DNA from 3 places in the Streptomyces sp. NPDC015242 genome. Region 2 is predicted to be linked to each of the others. Evidence: riboswitches for the same ligand, from Rfam matches in the RefSeq annotation. Region 2 holds a riboswitch; each other region holds the start of a gene.
What was found. Region 2 has a riboswitch for cyclic di-AMP ahead of ACF07N_RS10810 (transglycosylase SLT domain-containing protein). Riboswitches for the same ligand answer to the same signal wherever they lie in the genome.
Positions count from the first base shown of each region.

Region 1 (7,058 bases), on a different contig from region 2:
GAGTACGGGGACGTACGTACGACGCTGCCTCGAACGGGTCGGGCCTTTCGCGGTCAGCCCTTGAAGCGCGGGAACGCGCTGCGGCCGGCGTAGACCGCGGCGTCGTCGAGGATCTCCTCGATGCGCAGCAGCTGGTTGTACTTGGCGACGCGCTCGGAGCGGGCCGGGGCGCCGGTCTTGATCTGGCCGCAGTTGGTGGCGACGGCCAGGTCGGCGATGGTGACGTCCTCGGTCTCGCCGGAGCGGTGGGACATCATGCACTTGAAGCCGTTGCGCTGGGCCAGCTCCACGGCGTCCAGGGTCTCGGTGAGCGAGCCGATCTGGTTGACCTTGACCAGCAGGGCGTTGGCCGCGCCCTCCTCGATGCCGCGGGCCAGGCGCTCGGGGTTGGTGACGAACAGGTCGTCGCCGACGAGCTGGACCTTGTCGCCGAGCTTGTCGGTGATGGTCTTCCAGCCCTCCCAGTCGTCCTCGAACAGCGGGTCCTCGATGGACACGAGCGGGTACGCGTCGACGAGCTCCGCGTAGTACTCGGTCATCTCGGCCGCCGAGCGCTCCTTGCCCTCGAAGGTGTAGACGCCGTCCTTGTAGAACTCGGAGGCGGCGACGTCGAGCGCCAGGGCGATCTGCTCGCCCGGGGTGTAGCCGGCTTCCTTGATGGCCTCGAGGATGAGGTCGAGGGCCTCGCGGTTGGAGCCGAGGTTCGGGGCGAAGCCGCCCTCGTCGCCGAGGCCGGTGGCCAGGCCCTTGCTCTTCAGGACCTTCTTCAGCGTGTGGTAGACCTCGGCGCCCCAGCGCAGGGCCTCGGAGAAGGACTCCGCGCCGATCGGGGCGATCATGAACTCCTGGATGTCCACGTTGGAGTCGGCGTGCGAGCCGCCGTTCAGGATGTTCATCATCGGCACCGGCAGCAGGTGCGCGTTCGGGCCGCCCAGGTAGCGGAACAGCGGCAGGTCGGACGCCTCGGAGGCGGCGTGGGCGACGGCCAGCGAGACGCCGAGGATGGCGTTGGCGCCGAGGGAGCCCTTGTTGTCGGTGGCGTCCAGGTCGAACATCGCCTGGTCGATCAGACGCTGCTCGGTGGCGTCGTAGCCGACGAGCTCCGGGCCGATCTGCTCGATGACCGCGAGGACGGCCTTCTCCACACCCTTGCCGAGGTAGCGGTTCGAGTCGCCGTCGCGGAGCTCGATGGCCTCGAAGGCGCCCGTGGAGGCGCCGGACGGGACGGCGGCACGACCGGTGCTGCCGTCGTCGAGGCCGACCTCGACCTCGACCGTGGGGTTGCCTCGGGAGTCCAGGATTTCCCGGGCTACGACGACGTCGATGGACGGCACGAGCATCTCCTTCTTCATGTGACGCGGGTACGCGGGTCGCGTGGACCCGGCGGGGTGCGGGCCGGTGGCTCGCGACATGAGCCTAACCGGCTCCGGGCGATCGGCCACCGGGTCGCCCACCCCATGGACAGAACCGAGAGTAAATTGTTTCCGAACGGAACAAAGCCGGTTCGCCACATCCGGCCGAAACCTCCGCCGACGGCCCGGCCGGAAAACACCCCGCCCCGGCGTGTACGGCAACACGCCGGGGCGGAGAGCCCGTGGGGACGGGGGTGGGCCGCTGCTTACTTCAGGTGCAGCTGCTGGCCCGGGTAGATGAGGTTGGCGTCCTCGACGATGTCCTTGTTCAGCTGGAAGAGCCGCTCCCAGCCGCCCTTGACCTTCTCCTCGGCCGCGATCGAGCTGAGGGTGTCGCCCTTGGCGACCTTGTACTCGCCGTCGCCCTTCTTGACCTTCTTGCCGGTCGGGGTGGTGACGGTCTTCTTGGCGGCCGGGCGCTCGTCGGAGCGGGAGGCCGGCTGCTGCTGGGTCTCGCGGGTCTCGGTGCTCTGCTGGCTCTGGCTCTGGCTCTGGCTCTGCGAGGAGCTGCCGGAGTCGGTGGAGCCGCCGCCGGTGTAGCCGGCGCTGGACAGGCCCTTGCCGCAGACCGGCCAGGCACCCTTGCCCTGGCCCGCGAGGACCTTCTCGGCGATCTCGATCTGCTGGGCCTTGGTGGCCTGGTCGGCGGTGGAGGCGTACTTGGTGCCGCCGTAGCCGGCCCAGGTGGAGGCGGAGAACTGCAGACCGCCGTAGTAGCCGTTGCCGGTGTTGATGGACCAGTTGCCGCCGGACTCGCACTGGGCGACGGCGTCCCACTCGGACGCGGTGGCGGCGGAGGCGTTGCCGGCCGCCATCAGCGGGGCGGCGACGGCGGCACCGGTGACACCGGCGATGGCGATGGCGCGAGTGGCCTTGGACGGACGGCGGTGCGTGCCCTTGCCGGAAAACAGCATGGAGAGATCCCCTCACCGACGCCTGCGAGGTGAGCTGTCGGGTTCGGGCCGGTTGAGTTGCCCGGCCGCGTCCCTCACGGGACACGGCTTCACCCCAAGCCCTTCCGGCCAACCGGCCGGTCGGGCACCTACCTTGGGTCCCCCGCTCCTGCCTACGGCGCTTGACGCGACGACTGTTCCCGGGCGGCCGCTGGCAGGATTCGGCGTTGCGGCAGCCGGGGCTCGCGGTGACGAGCGATCACGACCGTAGACAGGTGATCCGCCGAATTTCAAAGACGATCAGGGCTTCTGAGATCTATCTCTCACCGCTCTTATATGGGACATTCAGTGCGAAACACGGCGTGAACTCGCGTGGTTTCGGGGCGACTTCCACCGCCGTTTCCGCACTGCCCGAACGACTACCTCTCGCCCGCTTCGTCCGCTTGACCAGGCGTCTGACCGGCGACGACGGCGGCCTCGCCGCCCTCGGCGGCCTGCTCGTCCCCGGCGGCCTGTTCCTGCCATGCGCCGCTGATCCGGAGGGAGTCGGCGATGGACCAGGCGTCGTCGCCGACACCCACGATGTAGGCACCTTCGGACGCCTCGCCGGCCGCCGCGTCGTCGCGCGCCGCATGCCGGCCCGTGGAGCCGGCCGCGGACCCGTCCGCGGATCCGGTGCCCTCGTCGGCGCTGGGGCCGCGATGCCGGCCGGAGCCGGTGTCCGCGAGGCCGGAAGAGCCGCCGTCCGGGCGGGAGTTGCCGGACGCCTCGGCCTCAGGGGACGCCGACGGCGAGCCGCCGGACCCCTCCCGCGCCGAGGGCGAGGAGGAGGCCTCGGGCGACTTGTCGGACTTGGCGGATTCGTCCGGAGCTGCCGACGGACCGTCAGACGGCGCGCCGGACGGGGAAGCCGACGGGGACGCGGTGGACGGAGAGGGCGAGGAGGACCCGGACGGATCCAGCGAGTCGAGCAGCCCGGACGAGCCGGACGAGCCGGATGAAGCGGAGTCACCGGACGAACCGGACTCGCCGGCCCGGTCCGGCGCGCCCTGCTCGAGACCGGAGAGCAGTCCGCAGGTGCGCCACGCGCCGACCCCCTGGTCGGCGAGGATTCTCTCCGCCACGGCTATCTGCTGGGAGCGGCTGGCCAGGTCGGCGCTCGCGGCGTATTCGAGGCCGCCGTGGTTCTCCCAGTCCTCCTGGGACAGCGCGAGGCCGCCGTAGTAGCCGTTGCCGCTGTTCTGGCTCCACGCGCCGCCCGTCTCGCAGTCCGCGACCCGGTCCCAGGTCGAGCCGTCCGCCGCACTGGCACCGGAGGCCCCGAGGAGCGGGATCGCGATGGCGGAGCCGGTCACTCCGGCCGCGACGAGGAGTGCCGGAGCCTGGCGGGGGCGACGGTGCCGACCGTTCCCGGAGAGCATACGGAGACCTTTCGCGAGACAGCAGTGACCCGCTGGCCGGGCGTCCCGGCCGCGTTGATGGGTGAACGTATCGGCAGACGATCACTTGTCACAAGTTCATGCCGCGCAGATCACGTGAAGATCACATTCCTGAGGGTGTGTCACCTGGACACGGGCGTGAACTCCACCGGCAGGGTCCGCAGGCCGCGCATGATGAGCCCGCCGCGCCACCTCAGCTCCTCCGGGTCCGCCGCGAGACGGAGGTCCGGCAGGCGCGTGAGGAGGGTGGCGAGCGCCGTCTGGCCCTCCAGACGGGCGAGCGGGGCGCCCAGGCAGTAGTGGATGCCGTGGCCGTAGCCGAGGTGCTGGTTGTCGCGCCGGGACAGGTCGAGCACGTCCGGATCGGCGAACCGCTCCGGGTCCCGGTCGGCGGCGGCCAGGACGACCAGGACCGGGTCGCCCGCGTCGATCCGCTGCCCGCCGAGGGTGAGCGGCTGCGTGGCGAACCGCCAGGTGGCGAGCTCGACGGGGCCGTCGTAACGCAGGAGTTCCTCGACGCCGGTCTCCAGCAGGCCACTCTCCCCCGCGGCGAGGGAGGCCTGCAGGCGGGCGCGCTGCCCGGGGTGGGTGAGCAGGGCGTAGGTACCGTTGCCGATCAGGTTCACGGTCGTCTCGAAGCCGGCGAAGAGCAGGATGAAGGCCATGGCCGCGGCCTCGTTCTCGGTGAGGTGCTCGCCGTGGTCGGAGGCGCGGATCAGGCCGGAGATGAGGTCCTCGCCCGGGCCGGGTTCGGCGGGGAGCGCCTCCCGCTTGCGGTGGATGAGGTCGGCGAGGTAGCCGCGCATCTTCTTCACCGACCGGGCCACCCCGCCGCGCGGGCCGCCCTGGTGACGGATCATCATGCCCGCCCAGTCGCGGAAGTCGTCCTGGTCCTCGCGGGGGACGCCGAGCAGGTCGCAGATGGCGTAGATGGGCAGCGGGAAGGCGAACTCGTGGATGAGGTCGGCGCCGCCCTTCCCGGCGAACCCGTCGATGAGCCGGTCGGTGAGCTCCTGCACCCGCGGCGCGAACTCGGCGACCCGGCGGGGCGTGAACGCCTTCGACACGAGCCGCCGCAGCCGGGTGTGGTCCGGCGGGTCGATGTTGAGCAGGTGCGTCATCAGCTCGGCCTTGCGCTCCCCGGGGATCCCCGTCTTGCCCTTGGCGTGCGCGGGTTCGTCGTGGTGCGCCGGGTTCTTGGAGAGCCGGGGGTCGGCGAGGGTCTGCTTGGCGTCGGCGTAGCGCGTGACCAGCCAGGCCTCGACGCCGCTCGGGAGCCGGGTCCGGTGCACGGGGCTGTGCTCGCGCAGCCAGGCGTAGGCGGGGTAGGGGTCGCTCGCGAACTCCCAGGTGAACAGGTCGGGGGCGGGGGCCGGGGCGGGCGGGCTGGGCTGGGGCTGGTCGGTCACGCTCCGACCGTATCCGGCCCGCCGGCCCCGTCCTGTCCGGGTCCGCTCAGCCCTCCGCCTGCCGGATCGCGTCCCGGTAGGCGCGCGCCGCCGCTCTCAGGGCCGCCTCGGGGTCCACGCCCTCCGCCTCAGCGCGGACGGCCAGGGCCAGCAGCTCGTAGCCGATGCCCTCGACGGGCGGCAGCGGTATGTCCAGACCGGCTGTGCGGGCCCGGGAGGCCAGCTTGGCCGCGAGGGCCAGGCCGGGCTGGCCCAGCGGGACGCCCTCGGTGACGGACGTGCGCCGCTTCTCGACGGCCTTGGTGCGCAGCCAGTGCTCCTTGACCTCCTCGGGGGTCGTGGCCGTCGCGTCGCCGAAGACGTGCGGGTGGCGGTGGATCAGCTTGGCGACGATGCCGCCGGCCACGTCGTCGACGGAGAACGGCTCGTCGGGGTCCTCCTCCGCGATGCGGGCATGGAAGACCACCTGGAGCAGGACGTCACCGAGCTCCTCGCGCAGTTCGTCGCGGTCGCCCTCCTCGATCGCCTCGACGAGTTCGTACGCCTCCTCGATGCCGTACTTGGCCAGTCCCTTGTGGGTCTGCTGGGAGGACCAGGGGCATTCGGTGCGGATGCGGTCCATGACCTGGACGAGGTCGAGCAGGCGGGCGCCCGGCAGGTCGTAGGAGGCGGGCAGCAGCTCCAGCTCGGGCATCGTGAGGCGGCCGCCGCCGGCCAGGCGCGCCAGGCCGTCGGTGAGGGCCGGCTCGCCCTCGCCCGTCGCCACGACGACCACCGTGCGGCCGCCGGCGCAGGCGTCGACGAGCTCCTGCGCGGTCGGGGACGACTCCTCGACCGCGATCCCCGCCTCGCGCAGATAGGGCAGCTGCGGATGGGCGCCGTCCGCGCACAGCACCCGGTCGGCCGCGTGCAGGGCCTGCCAGGCGGGCCAGGACAGCAGGCCGGGGGCGACGCGGTGGCTGGTGGTGAGCAGGACGATGCGGCCCGCCGCGGCCGCGTCGGGGGCGGCCGGCCGGGGGCCCGGGGTGGCTTCGGGACTGTTGGCGTTCACGGTTCGAAGCTATCCCACGCCGCCGACGGGGCCCGGGGTTGTCCACAGGCCTCGCGCGGGGCCTGTGGACGTCACGTCCGCGGGAGGGGCCGGCCGGGCCCTACATGCTCTGCGGCCGGTTCTGCGCCGCCGTCACGTCCCGCACCCACGGCGTCCGGGCGTCGGCGAGGCTGCTCTTCTTGGCGTCCCAGGTGCCGTACCGGGGGTTGAGGTCGACGTCCAGTTTCTCGGAGGCCTCGGACAGGGCCGTCCAGAACTCGGGACGGGTGGTGTCGGTGCCCAGCTTCTCGGCGAGCTTCTGCGCCTCCAGCTGGAGGCGGAGGTTCTCCTCCAGGCGCTGCGGCGGGATGCCGTACTGCTGCAGCCAGGTCGTCTCCAGCGCCTCGGGGCCGCCGGCCTGCTGCTCCAGGCCGGACCGCATCTTCTGGATCTCCTTGCGGCTGACGGTCACACCGGCGTCCGCGGCGGCGCGATGCAGCACCCGGTCGAGGACCATGGTCTGCAGGGTGTCGCGGGTGAGCGTGCCGGTCCTGGCGACGGCCTGCTGGTACTGGGCGTCGTCACGCACGGCGGCCCGCTGGGCCGCGCGGACCTCTCCGACCCGCTCCTCCAGCTGGGAGACGGTGATCCGCTGCCCGCCGACCACGGCCGCCGCGCCGGGATGCGCGTCGTTCCCGCAGGCGGTGAGCAGCGGCACCGCGGCGATCGCGGCGGTGAGCAGGAGCGCGGTGCGACGGCGGCGGTGCAAGGAGACCTCCCGAGGAGATTGTGCGACGGTGCACAAAGTCTTGCGGTGATCGATGGTAGGCAGTGGCCAGGCTCTGGCCAACCCATTCGACCAACGATTCACCGGG
Region 1 is NZ_JBIBUF010000008.1:88,033-95,090, forward strand. Features, by position in the region: gene eno (phosphopyruvate hydratase) at 54-1,334, opposite strand; gene ACF07N_RS25920 (transglycosylase family protein) at 1,619-2,326, opposite strand; cyclic di-AMP (ydaO/yuaA leader) riboswitch at 2,331-2,496, opposite strand; gene ACF07N_RS25925 (transglycosylase family protein) at 2,725-3,726, opposite strand; gene ACF07N_RS25930 (cytochrome P450) at 3,867-5,153, opposite strand; gene ACF07N_RS25935 (nucleoside triphosphate pyrophosphohydrolase) at 5,200-6,204, opposite strand; gene ACF07N_RS25940 (SurA N-terminal domain-containing protein) at 6,305-6,952, opposite strand.
Region 1: linked by a shared signal. The riboswitch ahead of ACF07N_RS25920 (transglycosylase family protein) and the one ahead of ACF07N_RS10810 (transglycosylase SLT domain-containing protein) in region 2 are both predicted to bind cyclic di-AMP.

Region 2 (7,058 bases):
CCCCCTCGTCGTCAGGTACGGCGCAGCCGGGCCGCGCCCTTCAGGGTCCGCGCGGCCAGCGCGGCGAGCCGCGGCCGGCTGCGGACGAAGCTGTGCGCGCGGCGCGCCGGCTCGCGGCTCAGCCAGTGCAGCGCCGCGCCCGCCCCCGGCCGCGTCACCGCACCCTCGTACACGGGCAGTTCGCCCGTCTTCAGCGCGTCCTTGTACTCGGCCGCGCCCCGCCCCAGGTCGAGCGTGCCGATGCCCGCGGCGGCGGCCGCCTCGGCCATGCGCAGGTGCAGCACCAGACCGGGCGAGAACTTCGCGAACTCCGGGTCGTAGGCCGGGAACCAGCAGGCCAGCACCGACGCCGAGCGCAGTCCGAAGTGCGCGGCGACGGGCCGCTCACCGGCGTACAGCACGGACAGGGTGCCGGTGCACTCCGGTGCCCGGGTGCGGGCCAGGTGCCCCACGAGCCGGGTGATCCACTCCTGCGCGAACCGGTCGCGGCGGCCGGTCCTGCGGTACTGCGCCGACTTCCACTCCATGAGCGTGCGCAGCGCCGCCGGGTTGCGTTCGTCGAACACGAACCGCACCTCGCCGGCCTGCCGTCCCAGCCGGCGCTCCTTGGCCAGGGTGGTCTTCAGGAACTTCGGCGACTGGGCGCGCAGCACCGACTCGTAGGTCTCGTACCCCTTCTCCACGTCCACCACGAAGGTGGTGTGCTCCTCCGCCGCGTACCGGACGAACAGCCGCTGCCCGGACTCCAGGTTGTCGAAGGCGAAGGACGACAGCGCGCAGGCCCGCAGCAGCGCGCCCGTCTCCACGTCCAGGCCGGGGCGCAGGACCGCGCCCTGCGCGTCCGAGACACCGAGCCCGATGGCCCGGCCCTGGCCCAACGGGCCCCGCTCGTAGGGCAGGAAGCCGGCCGGCTCCGGGCCCTCGTAGACCACCGCGACCCGGGCCCGCGGCCTCACCAGACCGACGGCCTCGGTGAACTCCGGTTCCATGAAAGGGTTGCGCGGCGCCTCCGAGGCGGCGCGCAGCGCGCGCCAGCGCTCCCTCTCCTTCTCGCCGAGCTCCCCGGGCCCGGCCACACGTATGCGCCCACTGCTCAACCTGACCCCCCGATCAAGTCCCCCCTGGACACTTGGAAGGTACCGCCCGATGCGGCCCCTCGGGTAGGTAGCGGACCATGTTGTTGCCAACCGGTGCAGAGGCCTTCAACCGGGCAATCGGCGTGTGCGCGCGATGAAACGAACGGTCGCGTTGTCCGTATTCTCTGATCATGGCCGCACCCCTCGCATATTCACTCATCGCCACCGACCTGGACGGGACGCTGCTGCGCGGCGACGACACCCTGTCCGACCGGTCCCTCGCCGCGCTCGCGCGGGTGGCGGACGCCGGTGCCCAGCACCTCGTGGTGACGGGCCGCCCGGCACCGAGAGTGCGGCCGCTCCTGGACGACCTGCGCTGCACGGGGCTCGCGGTGTGCGGGCAGGGCGCGCAGGTGTACGACGCCGGCGCGCACCGGCTGCTGTGGTCCGTCACCCTGGACCGGGAGCTGGCGGAGACCGCCCTCGGCAAGATCGAGGCCGAGGTGGGGGAGGTGTACGCGGCGGTCGACCAGGACGGTGTCGACGGCCTGACGCTCATCGAGCCCGGCTATCTCATGCCGCACCCGACTCTGCCCGCGGTGCGGGTGGAGCGGCGCGAGGAGCTGTGGGGCGAGCCGATCAGCAAGGTGCTGCTGCGCCACCCCTACCTGTCGGACGACGAACTGGCGGCGACCGCGCGGTCCGTGGTCGGTTCGCTGGCGACGGTGACGATGTCGGGCCCCGGCACGGTCGAGCTGCAGCCGTGCGGGGTGACCAAGGCGACGGGGCTGGCGCTGGCCGCCGAGCACCTGGGACTGCGGCCGGCCGACACCATCGCCTTCGGTGACATGCCCAACGACATCCCGATGTTCGACTGGGCGGCGCGCGGCGTCGCGATGGCCAACGCCCATCCCGAACTCAAGGCCGTCGCCGACGAGATCACCCTGTCGAACGAGGACGACGGCATCGCCGTCGTCCTCGAGCGACTGCTGGGCGGGGCCGGTCAGTACGGGCCGTTGACGTTGTCGATCGAGCCGTAGCGGTCGGCCGCGTAGTTGCAGGCCGCCGTGATGTTGGCGACCGGGTCGTACGGGTCGTAGGGGGTGCCGGAGACGTGGTAGGCGGCGAAGGTCGGGTCGATGACCTGGAGCAGACCCTTCGACGGGGTGCCCTTGGCGGCGTTCGAGTCCCAGTTGTTGATCGCCTGCGGGTTGCCGGACGACTCGCGCATGATGTTGCGGTAGATGCCGTCGTACGACCCCGGGATGCCCTTCTGGGCCATGATGTCCAGCGCCTCGCGGATCCATCCGTCGAGGTTGTCCGCGTAGGTCGTGGCGGCGGCCGGGGTGGCCCGGGTGACACCGCCCGCGGGCTTCGCCGCGGACGGCGTCGCCTTCTTCCCGGCGGTGGCCTTGGCCGTGGCGACCTTCAGCTTCAGACCCGGGTGGATCACCTTGGGGTCGTCGCCGACGGCGGAGCGGTTGGCCTTGTAGAGCTGCTTCCAGCCGCCGGAGACGTCGTACTTCTCCGCGATGCCGTAGAGCGTGTCGCCCTTGGCCACGGTGTACGTGAGCGACTTGGCGGGCTGGACGGCCTGCGGAGCGCTCTGCGCGGCGGGCGCGCTCTGGGGGGCGGCGGCGCCGGCCTGCGTGGCGCCGAGGAGCGGCAGGGTCAGTGCCGCCCCACCGGTGCCGGCGGCGACGACACCACGGGTGATCGGGTTCCTTCTGGGGCGACGGTGCTTACCTCGTCCGGGCATGGCGATGTTCCTCTCCGGCGCCTGCGAGGTGAGCTGTCGGGTTCGGGCCGGGAGGTGCCCGGCCGCACACGGCGTGGTGCTGTCGTGCGCGGCTTCACCCCGAGCCGTTCCGCTGTGCGGTCCGGCGACTTACCTGGGTCCCCCGCTCCTGCCCTGCGTGAGTGAGTCGGTGTGTGTGGGGTGTCCGGGCGGCGGCAGGATTCGGCGGTCCGCTCGGACTGGGCCGGAACGTATGCGAGAGCACATGCCGGGAACAAGCACCGGAGTCACACCGGCCGCCGGATGACCTTGTTCCGGGGGTGGGGGACCGCTTGATCCTTTGCATGAGCCAAGGCTCAACTCGCTTACGCCGGACGGCGCTACCGCGCGGTGCCCGGCCGGGGCGGGAGGGAGGGGAAAGTGATTCAATTCACTGATCACGATCCGAGGTGCAATGTCCGCAAGAGGAATTTGCTTCGTCAATGCCGCAAATGCAGCATAGGTCGTGAATTCCTGGAAAGTCGGAACATGTCTGTTCTTATGAGCTGATCGAAAACATGGCGGTCGTGATCGGATACCGCCCGGCCTGTAAGCATGGGCGCTGGCGGTGATCGAAACGTGACCGGATACGCTGATCCGAGTGATGGCAGCGACCTATCGACAATCCGCGTAAGCACCGGCAGACACCAGCAGACAGGAGACCCCTCGTGACCGACGTCGGGCCGTTCGGGCTGAGCGTGCGGGACCAGGCTCTGGAAGCCGATGTCCAGGCCGGGCTGGCGGCAGTCGAGGAAGGCTTGCTCGAGGCCACCAAGAGCGAGGTGCCCTTCATCACGGAGGCCGCCCAGCACCTGGTGCGCGCCGGCGGCAAGCGGTTCAGGCCGCTGCTCGTGATGCTCGCCGCCCAGTTCGGAGACCGGCACGCACCCGGGATCGTGCCGTCGGCGGTCGTCGTGGAGCTGACCCACCTCGCCACGCTGTACCACGACGACGTGATGGACGAGGCCGCCGTACGCCGCGGGGTGGACAGCGCCAACACCCGCTGGGGCAACTCCGTCGCGGTCCTCACCGGCGACTTCCTCTTCGCCCGCGCCTCGCACATCCTGGCCGACCTCGGCCCGGAGGCGGTGCGGGTGCAGGCCGAGGCGTTCGAGCGGCTGGTCACCGGGCAGATCCTGGAGACGGCCGGACCGCAGGACGGCCGCGACCCCGTGGAGCACTACCTCGACGTGCTGGGCGGCAAGACCGGCTCGCTGGTCGCCGTCTCGTGCCGGTTCGGCGCGATGATGTCGGGCGCCGACGAGACGGTCGTGCACGTGCTGACCCAGTACGGCGAGCGGCTCGGCGTCGCCTTCCAGCTCGCCGACGACGTCCTCGACATCGCCTCCGACTCCCACGAGTCCGGCAAGACCCCCGGCACCGACCTGCGCGAGGGCATCCCGACCCTGCCGGTGCTGCGGCTGCGCGAGCGGGCGGCCCGGCTCGGCCTCGCCGAGGACCTCGCCCTGTGCGAGCTGCTGGACTCCGACCTCACCGACGACGGCCGGCACGCCGAGGCCCTGCGCCTGCTGCGTGCCCACCCGGCGCTCGAACAGGCCCGCCGGGACACCGTCCGCTACGCCGAGGACGCCCGCTCGGCGCTGGCGCCGCTGCCGGACTGCGCCGCGAAGACGGCGCTCGTGGAGCTGTGCGACGCCGTGGTGCACCGGGCCGGCTGACCGCCCGCCGTCCCCCGACCCCTACGGGTCGGGGGAGAAGCCGCCCCTCCGTGTCATACCGCAGCAGTACGCGGAGTTGAGTCCGGGGTCTGACGTATCTCCCTGGCCGATTTGGTCAGATGGAAACCACGGAAAACACCACTCCTCACCAGTTCGGGTGAGAATGGCGGCTCAGGGACGAGTGCGTGGACGACACGGACAGCCGCCGCCGACCACGGAGGTAGGGCACACATGGCACCGTACGCATCCGACGAGAGCACGACCGGCGGGGAGGTCGACGAGCAGCACACCCGGCGGCGCAAGGCCGCCCGGTACGTCGTCCCGGTCACGGTGGTGGGGGTGGCGGCCGCGACGATCGGCCTGGTCCCCGCACTCGCCGACTCCGGTGACCCCGACCTTCCGAAGATCACCGCCCAGCAGCTCATCGAGAAGATCGCCGAGTCGGACACCGAACAGCTCTCCGGCACGGTGAAGATCAGCACCGACCTCGGCCTGCCGAACCTCGGCGGCCTGGAGTCCGGCCTGATGTCCGGCGCCGCGGGCCGGGGCGAGGGCGGCTCCTCCGCCGACCCGACGGCCAGGCTCACCGAACTGGCCACCGGCACCCACACCCTGCGCGTCGCCGCCGACGGCCCCGACCGGCAGAAGCTGTCGCTGCTGGAGAACGCCGCCGAGTACAGCATCGTCCACAACGGCAAGGACGTGTGGGCCTACGACAGCAAGTCCAACGAGGTCTACCACGGCACCGCCTCCGAGAGCCCGGAGCACGGCAAGGACCGGCGGCCGCCGGCCACGCCGAAGGGTTTCGCCGAGGAGGCGCTGAAGGCCGTCGACGACACGACCTCCGTGACCGTGGACGGCACCGCCCAGGTCGCCGGCCGGGACGCCTACAAGCTGCTCGTGAAGCCGAAGCAGTCCGGCTCGACGGTCGGCGCGATCACCGTCGCCGTGGACGCGGAGACGGGCACGCCGCTGAAGTTCACGCTGACCCCGGCGAGCGGCGGCGCCGCCGTCGTCGACGTCGGCTTCACCCAGGTCAGCTTCGCCCAGCCGGCCGCCTCGACCTTCGACTTCACGCCGCCCGAGGGCGCGAAGGTCACCGAGGAGAAGGACGCCGGCCAGGACGCGGGCAAGGGCTTCGGCAAGGGCGACGCCCGCGAGCACGCCCCCGGCGGGAAGGACCTCGGCGCCGGGCACGAGGGCATGAGGACCATCGGCGAGGGCTGGAACGCCATAGCCACCTTCGACACCGGCGGCGAGGGCGTGCCCTCGGACGAGGCGGCCGGCCAGTTCGGCGGCTTCCTCGACTCGCTCGGGGACAAGGTCACCGGCGAGTTCGGCTCGGGCACGGTCTTCTCGACCCGCCTCGTCAACGCCCTCGTCACCGACGACGGCACCGTCTACGTGGGCGCCGTCACCAAGGACGCGCTCGTGAAGGCGGCCGACGCCGGGAAGTGAGTCCCGTACCCGCACCGGGCGCCGGCCCGGTGCGGGACCCGCGGGACGTCGGGAGAACGAGGGAACCGATGGGTGAACCGTCCGGCACGGAGCCGGAGCAGCGGGCCGGGCAGGCCGGGGAACCGGTCATCGCCACCCGTGCGCTCACCAAGCGCTACCGCGGCGGACAGCTCGCCGTCGACCGGCTGGACCTGACCGTCCCGGCGGGCAGCGTCTTCGGCTTCCTCGGCCCCAACGGGTCCGGCAAGACCACCACCATCCGCATGCTGATGGGCCTCATCGAGCCCACCTCCGGCACGGCACGGGTCCTCGGGCAGCCCATGCCCAAGGCCACCCGGGCCGTGCTCCCGCACGTCGGAGCCCTCATCGAGGGCCCGGCCCTCTACGGCTTCCTCTGCGGCCGCGACAACCTCCTGCGCTACGACGCGGCCGACCCGGCCGCCGATCCGCGCACCCGGCGGGCCCGGGTCGCCGCCGCCCTGGACCGGGTGGGCCTGACGGCCGCGGCGGGCAAGAAGGCCAAGGCGTACTCGCTCGGCATGAAGCAGCGGCTGGGCCTGGCCGCCGCACTGCTCCGGCCGCGCAGGCTGCTGGTCCTCGACGAGCCGACCAACGGACTGGACCCGCAGGGCATGCGCGAGATCCGCACCCTGATACGCGAACTCGCCTCCGACGGCACGACCGTGTTCCTCTCCTCCCACCTGCTCGACGAGATCGAGCAGGTCTGCACGCACGCGGCCGTGATGGCCCAGGGCCGGCTGCTCACCCAGGGGCCGGTCGCCGAACTGGCGGCAGGGGCGCGCGGCCGGCTGGTGGTGAGCACGCCGGACGCGGCGGAGGCGGCCCGGGTGCTGAAGGAGCAGGGCGTGGGCGATCTCGCCGTCACCGGCGACCGGGTGACCGGCGATCCGCCGGACCGCGACCTGGCCGAGGTGAACGCCGCGCTGGTCGAGGCGGGGGTGCGGGTCCGCGGCTTCACGGTCGAACGGGCCTCGCTGGAGGACGCGTTCGTGGCGCTGACCGGGGAGGGCTTCGATGTCGCGCACTGACGTGGCGCCGGCCGCACGG
Region 2 is NZ_JBIBUF010000002.1:1,159,571-1,166,628, reverse strand. Features, by position in the region: gene ACF07N_RS10820 (GNAT family N-acetyltransferase) at 12-1,097, opposite strand; gene ACF07N_RS10815 (HAD family hydrolase) at 1,268-2,116, shown strand; gene ACF07N_RS10810 (transglycosylase SLT domain-containing protein) at 2,080-2,835, opposite strand; cyclic di-AMP (ydaO/yuaA leader) riboswitch at 2,839-3,017, opposite strand; gene ACF07N_RS10805 (polyprenyl synthetase family protein) at 3,522-4,532, shown strand; gene ACF07N_RS10800 (outer membrane lipoprotein carrier protein LolA) at 4,764-5,990, shown strand; gene ACF07N_RS10795 (ABC transporter ATP-binding protein) at 6,059-7,039, shown strand; gene ACF07N_RS10790 (ABC transporter permease) at 7,026-7,058, shown strand, end outside.

Region 3 (7,058 bases), 190 kb from region 2:
GCCTTCTCCTTCGCGCCGTTGTACTTCTCGGTGGCGACCTCGGCTTCCTGGTAGAGCTTGTCCACCTTGGCCTTGACCTGGCCGGGGGTGAGCTGGGGTTCGGCGTGTCCGGTCCCGTCGAGTCCCGTCGCGGTCGCCGCGCCGGCGAGGGCGATCGTGGCGGCCGTACGGGCGGTGCCGCCACCGGTCGAGCGCCGGCGGGGCTTGCGGTGCGCTGCCACTCTGCGGGCCACGTCCTTTCCTCGGCCGCCGGTGGGTGCGCGGGGCCGCCGGGGGAGCGGACGGCGGCCTGCGCGCGTCCGGCGGCGGCCCGCACAGGGGAAGCGGACCGCCGCCGGACCTTCTCGGCGGTGGTGTCCGGCTGCCGCCCCTGGCCCGGGCGGCGATGGGGAGCCGGTCACCTGGTGGAGGACGCTAAACCTCGGTGGGCGGCGCCGGGAGCGGGTGTGCGGAACTGGCGCGAGAGGACCGACGGTGACCGTATGTGACCGTCGTGCCGCCCCGGCCTCGCCTGCTCAACCCAGCGTGATGACCGATGTGTCCATTTCCTGGGCGAGTGACGGTGATCGGATGCTATGGGGCGTGAGCGCGCGCGGACGGGCCGGTGTCGGGCCGCTGTGCGGCCCCTGGTTAGGCTCCGGCCCCATGGACGTACTCATCCACCTCTTCGTCGGTCTCCACATCATCGGCATCGCCGCGCTGCTGGGCGGTTTCCTCACCCAGATGAAGGCGATGGGCCAGGGCACCGCCCGCTACACGCCCGCGATGCTGCACGGCGCCCTGACGATGCTGGTCACCGGGATCGTCCTGGTCGGCCTCAACCAGGCCGACGACCAGACCGTGAACAACATCAAGATCGGCGTGAAGCTCGCCCTGCTGATCGTGATCCTCGGCCTGGTCTACGTGAAACGGGACGACGAGCAGGTGGACAAGGGCCCGTTCGGCCTGGTGGGGCTGCTGACCGCGGCGAACGTCTTCATCGCCGTGCTCTGGACCTGACCCCGGCTGGCCCTGACCCGGCCCGGGCCGCGGCGGCCGCCCGGGCGGTGCACGCGAGCCACAGGGCCACCGCCGCCCACAGCAGCGCCTCCCCGGCCACGTCGAGCCACGGGGCGTCCAGGGCGGCGGCGCCGGACAGCGCCGCGGCCGCCGTCACGGCCGCGGCGAACACACCGGCCCAGTGGCGCGCGTCGTAACCGTGCCGGGGCCACATGAGCCCGGCGGTGAGCAGAGCCACCCCGCACACCAGGGTGAGCACCAGCAGCGCGACGGTGACCCTGGTGAGGACGGCGTGGTCGTCGTCGTTCCACAGGTACAGGCGGGCGCTGTCGGCGCCGAGGAGCCGCGCCCCGGCCAGCGCCGAGACGGCGAGTGCGCCGCATGCCAGCCAGTGGTCCCCGCGCCCCTCGGTCACCTCGCGCGGCGCGAAGCGGAACAGGGCGACGACGTAGAGGATCAGGCCCAGCCAGAACAGCACCATGGCCGCGTGGGCCGGCCAGGCCGCCGACTCGGCCGCGGCGAGCGTGGCGCCGAGCACGGCGAGCCCCTGGGTGGCCACGCAGCGCAGGAACACGGTGCCGCCACGGCCCGGATCCCGCGCGGCGAGCAGCAGCGTCCACAGCAGTGCCGACAGGGCCAGCAGTGCCGCGGCCGACCTGCGCAGGCCTGCCGCGGAGAAGCCGGCGCCGATCAGGGCGGTCGCCGTCGTGAGCGTGAGGGCGGCCGGCGCCTGCGCCCGCCAGGTCGCCCGCGGCAGCCGCAGGACGGCGAACGCCACCGCCCCCAGCCAGGCCGCGCAGGCCGGGACCAGCGCGATGCGGGAGAGGACCTCGTAGCCCGCCGAGTCGAGACCGGCCGACAGGGTGCCGGTGGTCAGCGAGTACGTCGCCCACAAGGTGGCAGACGGGGAGGGGCCGGGCATAGCGCCGATGCTAGAGAGCGGCGCGCGGGTTGGCGGAGGGGCACGCGCGCGTGCCCCTCAAAAACGTCCGGGACCCCTCAGGCCGGCCGCACCACGCTGTGGATCGACGACTCGCCGTCGTAGTAGATCGACTCCTCGCGCACGTAGGCGCCCGGCTTCGGGGCGTGGATCATCATGCCGTTGCCGATGTAGAGGCCGACATGGGTGATGTCGTCGTAGAAGAAGACCAGGTCACCGGGGCGGGCGTCGGCCAGCGGGACCGTGGTGCCGGCGTCGACCTGGTCGTAGGTCGTCCGCGGCAGGGTCACCCCGGCGGCCTTCCACGCGGCCTGGGTGAGGCCGGAGCAGTCGTAGGAGCCCGGCCCGACGGCACCCCACACGTACGGCTTGCCGATCTGCGCGCGGGCGAAGGCGAGCGCCTTGTCGGCCTTCGTGGCGTAGGAGGAGTCGGCCGGAGGCGTGGACGGGGACGTGGAACCGGTGCCGGGCGACGTCGTGCCGCTCTCCTGCTGCCGGGCGGCCTCCTCCCGGGCCTGCTCCTGCGCGGCCTGCTCGCGGGCCAGCTCGGCGGCCTTGCGGGCCGCCTCCTCCTGCTTCTCCCTCTCGATCGCCGCGAGCCGTGCCTTCTCCTCGGCGGTCAGCCGGGACAGCAGGGCGCGGGCGTCGGCGAGCTTGCGCTGGACGGTGGCCTTGGCCGTCTTCAGATCGCTCTGCGACTCGGTGAGCGTCCTCAGGCTCTCGGTGGCTTCCCGGCGCTTGCTCATCGTCTCGGACTGCTGCGTGACGTAGTCGTCGACCGCCGCCTTCTGGCGTCCGGTCATCCGGTCCATCAGCTGGGACTGGTCGAAGTAGTCCTGCGGGGTGTCGGCGAGCAGGAACGTGGCCGTGTCCGGGGCGGCGGTGCCGGTGCGGTACTGGGCGGCCGCGAAGGAGCCCAGCTTCTCCCGCGCCTCGTTGAGCTTCCCGGCGCGCTGGGCGACGTCGTCGAGCAGGGTGTCGACGCGCTTGCGCTGCTTCGCGGACCTCTCCTTGGCCGCGTTGTACTTCTCGGTCGCCGACTCGGCCTGGCGGTACAGGTCGTCGACCTTCTTCTCGACTTCCTCGAGGCTGGGCCTGTCGTCGGCCTCGGGGGCGGCCGTGGCCGACTGGGACAGCAGGGCCACGGAGGTGAGGGCCGCCGTCGCGAGGGCGGGGGTCCGTATGCCTGCCACGCGCGTGCCCGAAGGACGCGACTTACGGTGCGACGCCAAGGGTGGCGACTCCTTCCAGTGCTCCGCCTACCGGGTTAGCTGTCGGGTTCGGGCGGGTGGTCTCGGAAGGGTTGCCCTACGGCCTTCCCGTGACGGGAGTCGGGCCGATTCACCCCAAGGTCTCGGTGGGTCCCCGGCTCCGGCTGCCGCTGCGGCACACCGGACTCGGCGGGGGCCGCGCGGCCCGGCGACGTTCGCCGGTGGGGGTCATGCGGCCCGGTCGCACCGTAGCCAACTGGTGTGGCCCGTGTGAAGGTTGATGGGTGATATGCCCGATACATTTTCGTGACCTTGCCCCGAAGCCTTGCCCAGCGTGAAGGGATGAGGGGATTTGGTCACCAGTCGCCCCGGAATGGGCAGGGTGTCGCGCGGTGTGATCGCGCCATTCCGCAGGGCGATCACGGGGTGGCGGCCGGCCGGGAAACGCCCCTCTTTCCGGCGACGTTCCCGGGTGGGCCGCGGGCTGTCAGTGGGGCGCCCTAGACTCGGAGAGCGATGAGCAGCCTCTTTGACGACAACTTCCTGGCGAGTCTCCAGGCCCAGCGCGGCCCCGCGGACGAGCCCCCGCCGCCGCCCGAGGACGATCACGTTCCGGAGTCGATCCCGGACGATCTGTTCGGCGGGAAGTTCGACGTGCCGCCGGACCGGGACACCCACTACCGGGACGGCGCCCCCCGCCCGGTGATCGACTCGGCCGCGCTGCTGGACGGACTGAACGACAACCAGCGCGCCGCCGTCGTCCACTCCGGCTCCCCGCTGCTCATCGTCGCCGGCGCCGGCTCCGGCAAGACCCGCGTGCTCACCCACCGCATCGCCCACCTGCTCGCCGAGCGGGACGTGCACCCGGGCCAGATCCTCGCGATCACCTTCACCAACAAGGCCGCCGGTGAGATGAAGGAGCGCGTCGAGCAGCTCGTCGGCCCGCGCGCGAACGCCATGTGGGTCATGACGTTCCACAGCGCGTGCGTGCGCATCCTGCGCCGAGAGAGCAAGAAGCTCGGCTTCACGTCGTCCTTCTCGATCTACGACGCCGCCGACTCCAAGCGCCTGATGGCCCTGGTCTGCCGTGACCTGGACCTCGACCCCAAGCGGTTCCCGCCGAAGTCGTTCAGTGCCAAGATCAGCAACCTGAAGAACGAGCTGGTCGACGAGGAGGACTTCGCCGCCCAGGCCACCGACGGTTTCGAGAAGACCCTCGCCCAGGCCTACGCGCTCTACCAGTCGCGGCTGCGCGAGGCGAACGCCCTCGACTTCGACGACCTGATCATGACCACGGTCAACCTGCTGCGCGCCTTCCCGGACGTCGCCGAGCACTACCGCCGCCGCTTCCGGCACGTCCTGGTCGACGAGTACCAGGACACCAACCACGCGCAGTACGCCCTGGTCCGCGAGCTGGTCGGCACCGCCGAGCACCCCGCCGACGTCCCGCCCGGCCCGGACGACGTCCCGCCCGCCGAGCTGTGCGTCGTGGGCGACGCCGACCAGTCGATCTACGCCTTCCGCGGCGCGACGATCCGCAACATCCTCCAGTTCGAGGAGGACTACCCGGACGCCACGACGATCCTGCTGGAGCAGAACTACCGCTCCACGCAGACCATCCTCAGCGCCGCCAACGCCGTCATCGAGCGCAACGAGTCCCGCCGCCCCAAGAACCTGTGGACCAACGCGGGCACCGGCGCGCTGATCACCGGCTACGTCGCCGACACCGAGCACGACGAGGCGCAGTTCGTCGCCGACGAGATAGACCGCCTCACGGACGCCGGCGAGGCCAAGGCCGGCGACGTCGCCGTCTTCTACCGCACCAACGCCCAGTCCCGTGTCTTCGAAGAGGTCTTCATCCGCGTCGGCCTGCCCTACAAGGTCGTCGGCGGCGTCCGCTTCTACGAGCGCAAGGAGGTCCGGGACGTCCTGGCCTACCTGCGCGTGCTGGCCAACCCCGAGGACTCGGTGCCGCTGCGCCGCATCCTCAACGTCCCCAAGCGGGGCATCGGCGACCGCGCCGAGGCGATGATCGACGCCCTCGCCCAGCGCGAGAAGATCAGCTTCCCGCAGGCGCTCAAGCGCGTCGACGAGGCCTACGGCATGGCCGCGCGCTCCACCAACGCCGTCAAGCGGTTCAACACGCTCATGGAGGAGCTCCGCACGATCGTCGAGTCCGGCGCCGGACCGGCCACGGTGCTGGAGGCGGTGCTGGAGCGCACCGGCTACCTCGCCGAGCTGCAGGCCTCCACCGACCCGCAGGACGAGACCCGGATCGAGAACCTCCAGGAGCTCGCCGCCGTCGCCATGGAGTTCGAGCAGGAGCGCGGCGAGGAGGAGCGGGGCACCCTGGCCGACTTCCTCGAACAGGTCGCGCTGGTCGCCGACTCCGACCAGATCCCCGACGAGGAGGACGGCGACGGCGTCATCACGCTGATGACGCTGCACACCGCCAAGGGCTTGGAGTTCCCGGTCGTCTTCCTCACCGGCATGGAGGACGGCGTCTTCCCGCACATGCGCGCCCTCGGCCAGGCCAAGGAGCTGGAGGAGGAGCGGCGCCTTGCGTACGTCGGCATCACCCGCGCCCGGGAGCGGCTCTACCTGACCCGCTCCACCCTGCGCAGCGCCTGGGGCCAGCCGTCGTACAACCCGCCCTCCCGGTTCCTGGAGGAGATCCCGCCGGCCCACGTGGAGTGGAAGCGCACGGGCGCCACCGGCCCCGCGTCCTCCGGTCCTGTCTCCGCCGTCGCGGCCTCGCTGTCGTCGTCCCGCTCGCGCTCGTCCGCCTCGGGAGCGTCCGGCTTCGCCACCCGCCGTGCGTCGGAGAAGCCGGCGGTGTCGCTGGCCGTCGGTGACAGGGTCACGCACGACCAGTTCGGTCTCGGCACGGTCGTGGCGGTGAAGGGCACGGGCGCGAACGCCGAGGCGACGATCGACTTCGGCGACACCAAGCCCAAGCGCCTGCTGCTGCGGTACGCACCGGTGGAGAAGCTGTAGCCCGGTATGCCAGCAGCGTGGCCCGGCGCCGTGGCACGGCCTCCGTCGGCGCGTCCGGCGGGAGCCCGAGGGCGTTTCGGTCGGGTTGCCGGGCCCGGGGGCCGCGGGGGCGGCCGGGCCTGCTGGGGTGCTTCGCCGGGTGAGCCGGGCCGGGACGCCGTCCCTCCGCCGGGGCGGACGGGTCCGGGCCGCCATGACGCCAGCCCGGTGACGCCTGCCCGGTCGACCAGGTCCGGGCCGTCCTACGTTGGGTCGACGCCGTGGCTGCGGAGCCACGAGAGCGGGTCGATCGCCGAGCCGCCCGCGGGGCGCACCTCGAAGTGCAGGTGCGGGCCGGTCGAGTTGCCGGAGTTGCCGGAGCGCGCGATCGGGTCCCCGGCCTTCACGGTCGTCCCCGAGGGAACCGTGTAGGTGGAGAGGTGGCAGTACCACGTCTCCGTGCCGTCCTTCGCGGTCACGATCATCATGTTGCCGTACGCGCTGTTCCACTGCGTGCGCACGGTGCCGTCGGTCGCGGCCATCACGGTCGTGCCGTAGGAGACGGGGAAGTCGATGCCGGTGTGCAGGGACATCCAGTTGATGCCGGACTGGCCGTAGAAGGCGCTCAGTCCGTGCTGGGCGACCGGCAGGGCGAACTTCGGGCGCAGCCGCTCCTTGCGGGCCGCCTCTTCCGCCGCCCGTCTGCGCTCGGCCGCCTGCTGGGCCTTGAGGTCGATGCGCTCCTGCGTACGGCTGGCCCGGTCCGCGAAGTCGTCGGCGCCCGCGGCGAGGCTCTGCAGCTGGGTGTCGAGCTTGTTGTTGGCCGCGGCCGGCTTCACCGGCTGCGCGTCCGCCGCGGTGGTGCGCGCCTCGGCCGTGCTGTCCTCGGTGAGGCTGCCGACGGAGGCGGCCGCGATCCCCGCCACGCCCAT
Region 3 is NZ_JBIBUF010000002.1:974,253-981,310, reverse strand. Features, by position in the region: gene ACF07N_RS09895 (NlpC/P60 family protein) at 1-221, opposite strand, end outside; gene ACF07N_RS09890 (hypothetical protein) at 646-999, shown strand; gene ACF07N_RS09885 (hypothetical protein) at 977-1,921, opposite strand; gene ACF07N_RS09880 (NlpC/P60 family protein) at 1,999-3,171, opposite strand; cyclic di-AMP (ydaO/yuaA leader) riboswitch at 3,179-3,352, opposite strand; gene pcrA (DNA helicase PcrA) at 3,667-6,147, shown strand; gene ACF07N_RS09870 (M23 family metallopeptidase) at 6,390-7,058, opposite strand, start outside.
Region 3: linked by a shared signal. The riboswitch ahead of ACF07N_RS09880 (NlpC/P60 family protein) and the one ahead of ACF07N_RS10810 (transglycosylase SLT domain-containing protein) in region 2 are both predicted to bind cyclic di-AMP.